Regions from separate parts of the Streptomyces sp. NPDC005262 genome, predicted to be linked through region 2. Evidence: riboswitches for the same ligand, from Rfam matches in the RefSeq annotation. Region 2 holds a riboswitch; each other region holds the start of a gene.
What was found. A riboswitch is a leader RNA that binds a small molecule or an ion and turns the genes downstream of it on or off. The one in region 2 is predicted to bind cyclic di-AMP.
Positions count from the first base shown of each region.

Region 1: another riboswitch for cyclic di-AMP. It lies ahead of ACFYP5_RS17125 (M23 family metallopeptidase); the one in region 2 lies ahead of ACFYP5_RS31365 (transglycosylase SLT domain-containing protein).
Region 3: another riboswitch for cyclic di-AMP. It lies ahead of ACFYP5_RS27715 (C40 family peptidase); the one in region 2 lies ahead of ACFYP5_RS31365 (transglycosylase SLT domain-containing protein).

Region 1 is NZ_JBIAKK010000005.1:417,588-419,844, reverse strand. It holds gene ACFYP5_RS17125 (M23 family metallopeptidase) at 1-1,006, opposite strand, end outside; cyclic di-AMP (ydaO/yuaA leader) riboswitch at 1,018-1,170, opposite strand; gene ACFYP5_RS17120 (PP2C family protein-serine/threonine phosphatase) at 1,419-2,257, opposite strand, start outside.
Region 2 is NZ_JBIAKK010000017.1:81,565-83,821, reverse strand. It holds gene ACFYP5_RS31370 (GMC oxidoreductase) at 1-44, opposite strand, end outside; gene ACFYP5_RS31365 (transglycosylase SLT domain-containing protein) at 331-1,098, opposite strand; cyclic di-AMP (ydaO/yuaA leader) riboswitch at 1,103-1,288, opposite strand.
Region 3 is NZ_JBIAKK010000013.1:113,452-115,708, reverse strand. It holds gene ACFYP5_RS27720 (LysE family translocator) at 1-338, shown strand, start outside; gene ACFYP5_RS27715 (C40 family peptidase) at 383-856, opposite strand; cyclic di-AMP (ydaO/yuaA leader) riboswitch at 860-1,056, opposite strand; gene ACFYP5_RS27710 (hypothetical protein) at 1,361-1,669, opposite strand; gene ACFYP5_RS27705 (ATP-dependent Clp protease proteolytic subunit) at 1,677-2,257, opposite strand, start outside.

The sequences.
Region 1 (2,257 bases), on a different contig from region 2:
CACGGCCGATGGTGTCACCGGTGGTGACCTTCTGGCCGACGCTGACGTCGATCGACGACTGGTGGCAGAACCACAGCTCCGTACCGTCCTCGAGCTCCAGGACCGTGCGGTAGCCGTACGAACCGGACCAGCCCGCCGACTTGATGGTGCCGGTGTGGATGGCCTTGATCGGGGTGCCGGTCGGCGCCGCGAAGTCGAGGCCGGTGTGGTAGCCGGAGGACCACATCGAACCGGCTTCACCGAAGGTCGAGGTGATCGTGTACGAGGAGGTGGGGATGGCGTAGGAGGCGGCGAGCTTGGCCAGCCGCGCGGCCTCGGCCTTCGCCTTCGCCGCTTCCTCCGCCTTCTTCTTCTCGGCGGCGGCCTTGGCCTCGGCGACGTCCTGCTTCGCCTTGGCCTCGGCGGCGGCCTTCTCCGCGGCGGCCTTCTCCTCAGCGGCCTTGATCTCCGCTTCGGCAGCGTTCTGCTGCTGCTCGGCCTGCTGAAGGATGCGGGCGCGCAGCGCCTCACCGGCGTCGGTGGTGCCCTGCTCGGCCTCGGCGGTGGTGATGCCGGCACTGGTGAGCGGGGCGGTGGCGGCCACGGACTTCGCCTGGTCGGTGGCGGACTCGTCGGAGAACAGGGCGCCCACGCCGGGAAGGGACTTGGCGTCGGGGAGGTTGTCCGCGAGGGAGTCGGGAAGGGAGATGGAGACCGGCGGCTTGCTCTGCGCGGTGGCCATGCCACCCGCACCTACGGCCGCGATGACGCCGACGCCGAGCACCGTGGAGCTGCGGGCGAGCCCGTTGCGCTGCTTGACGACGCGGTGTCTGCCGCGTACGGGGCGGACGGACTCCTCGGTCGGGTTCCATTCGTCCCACGCCCGGTCGGTCTCACCGAAACCGTCGGTCGCGAACTCAGTGGTGAACTCGGCGCCGAAATCGGTTCGCTGCTCGGTTCCGTACTCGGTCGTGAAGTCGGATCCGAACCGGGAGGGGGCTTCGGGGGCAGGCTTGTTGGACGCCACGGGGGCGCACTCCTTTCCTTCCTTCTCGCCTACCGGGTTAGCTGACGGGTTCGGAGCAGGAAGGTCTCCTACGGATCCCTCTGTCTCTCACGAGACACAGGTGTCCGATTCACCCCATGTAGGTGGTTCCCCGGTTCCCTTGCGGAATTCGGCGCTTGCGCACGGTGCCGCCACTGACGACGGCTGGGACAACCGCGCTGCGTTATCGAACGTTAATAGACGGACGGGTCCGATTCCAAGCCGTTCCCACTGATCGTTAACGGCTTTGGCCTGGACTTTCCGGGACACAATCGGGCGGAAACGGGCGAGTTGATCACCACTCAGCCCATACTCGTTTTCTGACGTTGCGTCAAATGTTATGCGGAGTGATGCCTTTCGATTACGCACGGTGGCATCGTCCTGCGAAGCCCCTTCACCGACTCGCCCCTGCCTCACTCACATCCCGGCCCACGATCTTCACAGTCCTGCGCCGCTTCGGCTGCCCCCGCGCGGGGCGTGCGACCGCGAGCAGCGCCATGTCGTCGGTGGACCTGCCACCGGTGTGCAGCCGTACGTCGTCGGCCAGCGCGGACAACAGCTCCTCGGGCTCGGGAAAGATCCGCCCACGCAGCCGGACCGCCGGATCGTAGAAGACGCCTTGGGCGTCGCGTGCCTCGGAGAGTCCGTCCGTGTATGCGAGCAGCGTCATCCCGGCGGCCAGCTCCCATGCATCGGCCCGGTCCGTCCACACCCCCAGGTCCATGCCGAGCGGCAGCGCGGGCACTGTCGGCACCAACACGTCCAGTGAGCCGTCGGGGTGGAGCAGCAGCGGCTCGGGGTGGCCGCGGTTGACGATCCGCACCTCGGCCGCGCCGGGCGGGATCTCGGCGAGCACGGCGGTGACGAACCCTTCGACCGGATCGATCCCGCCCCGCCTCGCCCCCTCCCGCGCCAGCGCCCGCTCGAGCCTCCGCGCCACGCCCTCCAGCGAGTCCTCCTGCTCGGCGGCCTCCCGGAACGCGCCGATGACCACCGCCACCGTCCCGACCGCTTCGAGCCCCTTGCCCCGCACGTCCCCGACCACGAGCCGTACCCCGTACGAGCTCTCCGCCACGGCGAACAGGTCACCACCGACGAATTCGTCCGCCTGGGCCGCCTCGTACCGCGCGGCGACATGGAGTCCCCCGATCCGCTCGGACGGAATCGGCAGCACGGCCCGCATGGCGGTCTCCGCGATGACCCGCGCCGAAGCCAGCTGCTCGTTGCCGCGGC
Region 2 (2,257 bases):
GAAATGCCCTCGTGGCCTGCATCATGCATGGTAGAGTCACTCATGTGACACGCCTCACTCTCGACAGAGTGAAACTGGTTCTACTGCCGTTCGCGCGTCAAGTCACTACATACCCGTGGGTAACTTGTGCCGCTCGGGGCGCGCCCGGATACACCACGCCCTGCGCCGGCTGCGGACGACGGAACACCATGCCGGACACCGGCAACGACGCCGGGGTTTCGGTCGCGACCGGACCATGCCCCTGATCGGGCAGAGACGGGAACGGGTGGCGAGGCCCCCTCGGACCCTCGCCACCCGTCAATCCGGAACCGGCATCAACACAACTGCGTGTCAGTACGCCCCGAACACGTTGTCGATCGAACCGTACTTGGCCGCGGCGTAGTTGCACGCAGCCGTGATGTTGGCGACCGGGTCGTAGATGTCCATCGACGTGCCGGACACGTGGTAGGCCTTGAACGTGGGGTCGATGACCTGCAGGAGCCCCTTGGACGGCGTGCCCTTGGCGGCGTTCGAGTCCCAGTTGTTGATGGCCTTGGGGTTGCCCGAGGACTCGCGGATGATGTTGCGGTGGATGCCGTCGTAGCTGCCGGGGATGCCGTGCTGCGCCATGACAGCCAGCGACTCCTTGATCCAGCCATCGAGGTCGTTCGTGTAGGTCACGGGCTTCGTGGTGGCAGGAGCGGCACTGCTCGCGGCCGGCTTGGGGTCGGCGGCCGGGGCCTCGGCCTTGGCACCGATGGTCAGCTTCATGCCCGGGTGGATCAGGGCAGGGTTGGCTCCGATGACCTCGCGGTTGTCCTGGTACAGCTGCTGCCAGCCGCCCGTCACGGACTGCCCAGCGGCGATCTTGTAAAGGGTGTCACCGGCTATCACGGAATAGACGGTGGGCGCGGCCTTCGCGGCGGCAATTCCCTTTGCCGGGGCCGCAGCGGGCGCCACATTCTTCGTGACGGCGGCGACGGACTGCGCCGGCGCCGCGAAGGCGGTGGTCGCACCGATCACGGGGAGTGCGAGAGCGGCTCCGCCCGCGCTCACGGCGATGAAACCGCGAGTCAGCGAACTGGACTTACGACGACGGTGGTTACCCGTTGCGGGCATGGTGCATTCCTCTCCGTCGCCTACGAGGTGAGCTGTCGGGTTCAGGCTGGAGTTGCCTGGCCGTATGGGAATACGACTTCACCCCTAGCCGTTCCGGATACCGGATCGGCTGCTTACCTGGGTCCCCCGCTCCTGCCGTACGTGAGTGGTCGGATTCCCGGACGGCGGCAGGATTCGGCGTTCCATCCGGATTGACGGTGACCGTAAGCGAGAAACTCCGGCCGGAACAAGCCCCCACTTTTCGATCACAATTCATTTACAAGATCGAGTCGGGGGATTATTCGCAGTTCACCCTCGCCCGCGAAGCCAAATCTCTTGGCGCAGAAGGGAACCGGGCAGTACGCCGCCGCGTCCGCGGGCCCGGAAAGTGACTCTCACCACTTGGTCCGAAATGACCGATTTCCCCAGCAGGCAAGGTCTCGACCTGTGCAGGTCATTCATTCATCAGCAAAGAGAGCAATTCATCTCGATTGCCGAAATTCAGACATTCAAGACATTGGTGTGCTGCTGAGGGGTCTTCGACAGGTCGGGGCGGCGGGTGCCCCCTCCACGGGCGGCGGCAGCGTGTCACGCGTCTCGACCGGATGCGGCACACGAGGGGTCGCCCACCGGCCCGGTCCCGCAGGTTCACGCGAAGGACGCCCCCCACGGCGCGGGGGGTGCCGTACGCCATCGGAATGGCCGTCATGGTGCGCAAACGCCCCGACCACCCACCGGGGCCGTCCGGCAGCACAAGCCACGCGATGACGGCGGAGAGCCCGGGTGCTGATCACCGTGCCGCTGTCGCCGCGCAGCGTCGCCCGGCCACCGGCTCGCTGGATACCAGCCGTCCGGACGTGGCGCACCGTGATCGCCATCGCTCGGTCAGCTGTCGAAGGCTGCCGGATCGATCTTCTTCAGCTTCTCGGCAAGGCGGGCGGGATTCGCAAGATCTCTCTTCGTGCTCTTCGGACGAGTACCCCTCGGGCCCCTCCGGTTCGCAGAGGAAGCAGGAATCGGTCACACGGCAGGCCGCAGCAATACAGGAAGATCTTGGCCCGGCATTGCGGGACAGCCCTCATGACAGTCAGCGCCTCGGCTGCTCATACGAACCCGTCCTGATCCTGCGCATCGAAACCAGCGGTGCGCACGCCTGCTCCGAAAGCAGTACGGCAACGCC
Region 3 (2,257 bases), on a different contig from region 2:
ACGCGGGGCGGGTCGGTGGGCCTTCCGTGACCGGATACGGACGCGCGCTGCGCCAGGGCTTTCTGACCAACGCCCTGAACCCGAAGGCGCCCGTGCTCTTTCTCAGCCTGCTGCCGCAGTTCGTTCCGGACGGGCAGCCGCCCGTGTCCCGGACCCTGCTGCTGGCCACCGTGGTCGTGCTGCTCGCGCTGATCTGGTTCCCGGCCGTGGCGCTCCTGGTGGACCGTCTGGGCCGGTGGCTGCGCCGGCCGCGTGCCGCCCGCGCCATCGAGGGCGGCAGCGGCGCGGCGCTCACCGCGCTGGGCCTGGTGCTGGTCACCGGCCCCCTGCTGCACTGACGGGCGGAGGTGACCGGCAACCTGCATGGCGGAAGAGGCGGGGGTCAGCGGACCCGTCCGTACCAGACACTCCTCGTCCAGATCTTCTCCAGCCGCACCACGGCACCGGTCTTCGGCGAGTGCCAGATCCTGCCCCTACCGGCGTAGATCCCTACGTGGTAGACGCTGCGACCCCAGTGGAAGAAGACCAGATCGCCGCGGCGCCGCTGCGAGGCCGAGATGTGCCGGGTCTTGTTGTACTGCTGCTGGGCCGTGCGGGGGAGCTTCTTGCCCACCCTTTTGAACACGTACATCGTCAGACCCGAACAGTCGAAGCGGTGGGGACCTGTGGCCCCGTACCGGTACGGCGACCCCTTCTTCGACGCGACGATGTTGAGCGCCTTCGTCGAATGAGCCGCGGCCTGGGCTTCGGCCACACCGCCGGGGGCGATCGCGGAGCCGCCGACGGCGGCGAGCGTCAGAACCGTGGCGGTACCGGCCCGGGTGAGCAGAGACGGGACATGAACCTGCGCAGTCATGCGCAACCCTTCGTCAGCCGCCTGTGAAGGATGACCTGTCGGGTTCGGGCTGGCGAAGTTGCCCGGCCGCACTCGGCGGCTTCACCCCGAGGGTCGACCGGATGTCCGGTCGACCCGTTGTGCTCGGGTCCTCCACTCCTGCCGATCCACTTCCGTCGACCAGGCATCCGGGCGGCGGCAGGACTCGGCGTCCACCCGGACCGCCCCGCCGCGGTGGCGGGGGCTTGTCGTCTCACGGATCTTGACTCACCGAGTGCCGGATTTCCTAGGATTGGAAGCGATATGGAAGTTTTGTCGTGATTGATCCGTACGGGTGGGTACGGTAGTTACGCGAACCCGACCCGGTCGCCCCGACCGGCCCCGTACCAGCGGCGGAATGGCAGACTCCGTTCACCGGCCACGCTGGAGGCGCAAGTTGAACAATCCCTCGCGCGGGGGATCTCCTACGCCGAACGAGCGAGGAATTTTGATCAGGCCGCCGGGCGTGTCGCGGAAGGGAGTTGATCAACTTGTCTGGGCAGGGGGCACGGTGACCCGCCGGGCCCGACGCTCCCCGTCCAGGACGCGAAGCGCTCGCGCCAAGGTGGCGGCGTGGATCTGTGCTTCACCTCGCTCGTGCATCAACGCGAGTGCGTTGCGCAGGGCGACGGCCCGCGAGGCGAGTGCCTGCGCCGCTCGCAGCGCGCCGTAGGTGTCGCTGTCGTGGGCGGGGTTGATCCGCCCCAGCTGGTCGAGCACTTCCAGATAACGGTCGATGAACTCGCCCTCGGCGCGCGTCAGTGCGGGCAGCGGCGGGAACTCCGGTGGCTGCATCCGGTGTTCACCTCGCGCCGTTCGGCGGGAGTGACGGCTTGCGGTTCTCCAGTACGTGGTCCACCAGGCCGTACGCCTTGGCGCCCGGGGCATCGAGGATGAGGTCGCGCTCGATGTCCGCGGCGATCTGCTCGGCAGTTCGCCCGCTGTGACGGGCCAGCAGGCGGGTGAGCTGCTCACGGATGCGGATCAGTTCCCGTGCCTCGATCTCCAGATCGGACGGCTGGCCCTGCAGCGGCTCGGGAAGCGCGGGCTGCTGCACGACGACCCTGGCGCCGGGGAGGGCGTGCCGCCGGCCGGGAGCGCCCGCGGCGAGCAGCAGGGCCGCGCTGGAACCGGCCTGTCCGAGGCAGAAGGTCTCCACCTCGCAGGTGAGGTACTCCATCGTGTCGTAGATCGCTGCCATGGCGTCGAAGGAGCCGCCGGGGGAGTTGATGTAGAGGGAGACGGGGCGGTCGGGCGCCGCGTGTTCCAGGTACATGAACTGCGCGATCAGGTCGGTGGCGGCGGTGTCGTCGACCGCGGTGCCGAGGAAGACGATGCGCTCGGCGAGCAGCTTCGAGTACGGGTCGAGGGTGCGGGTCCCGT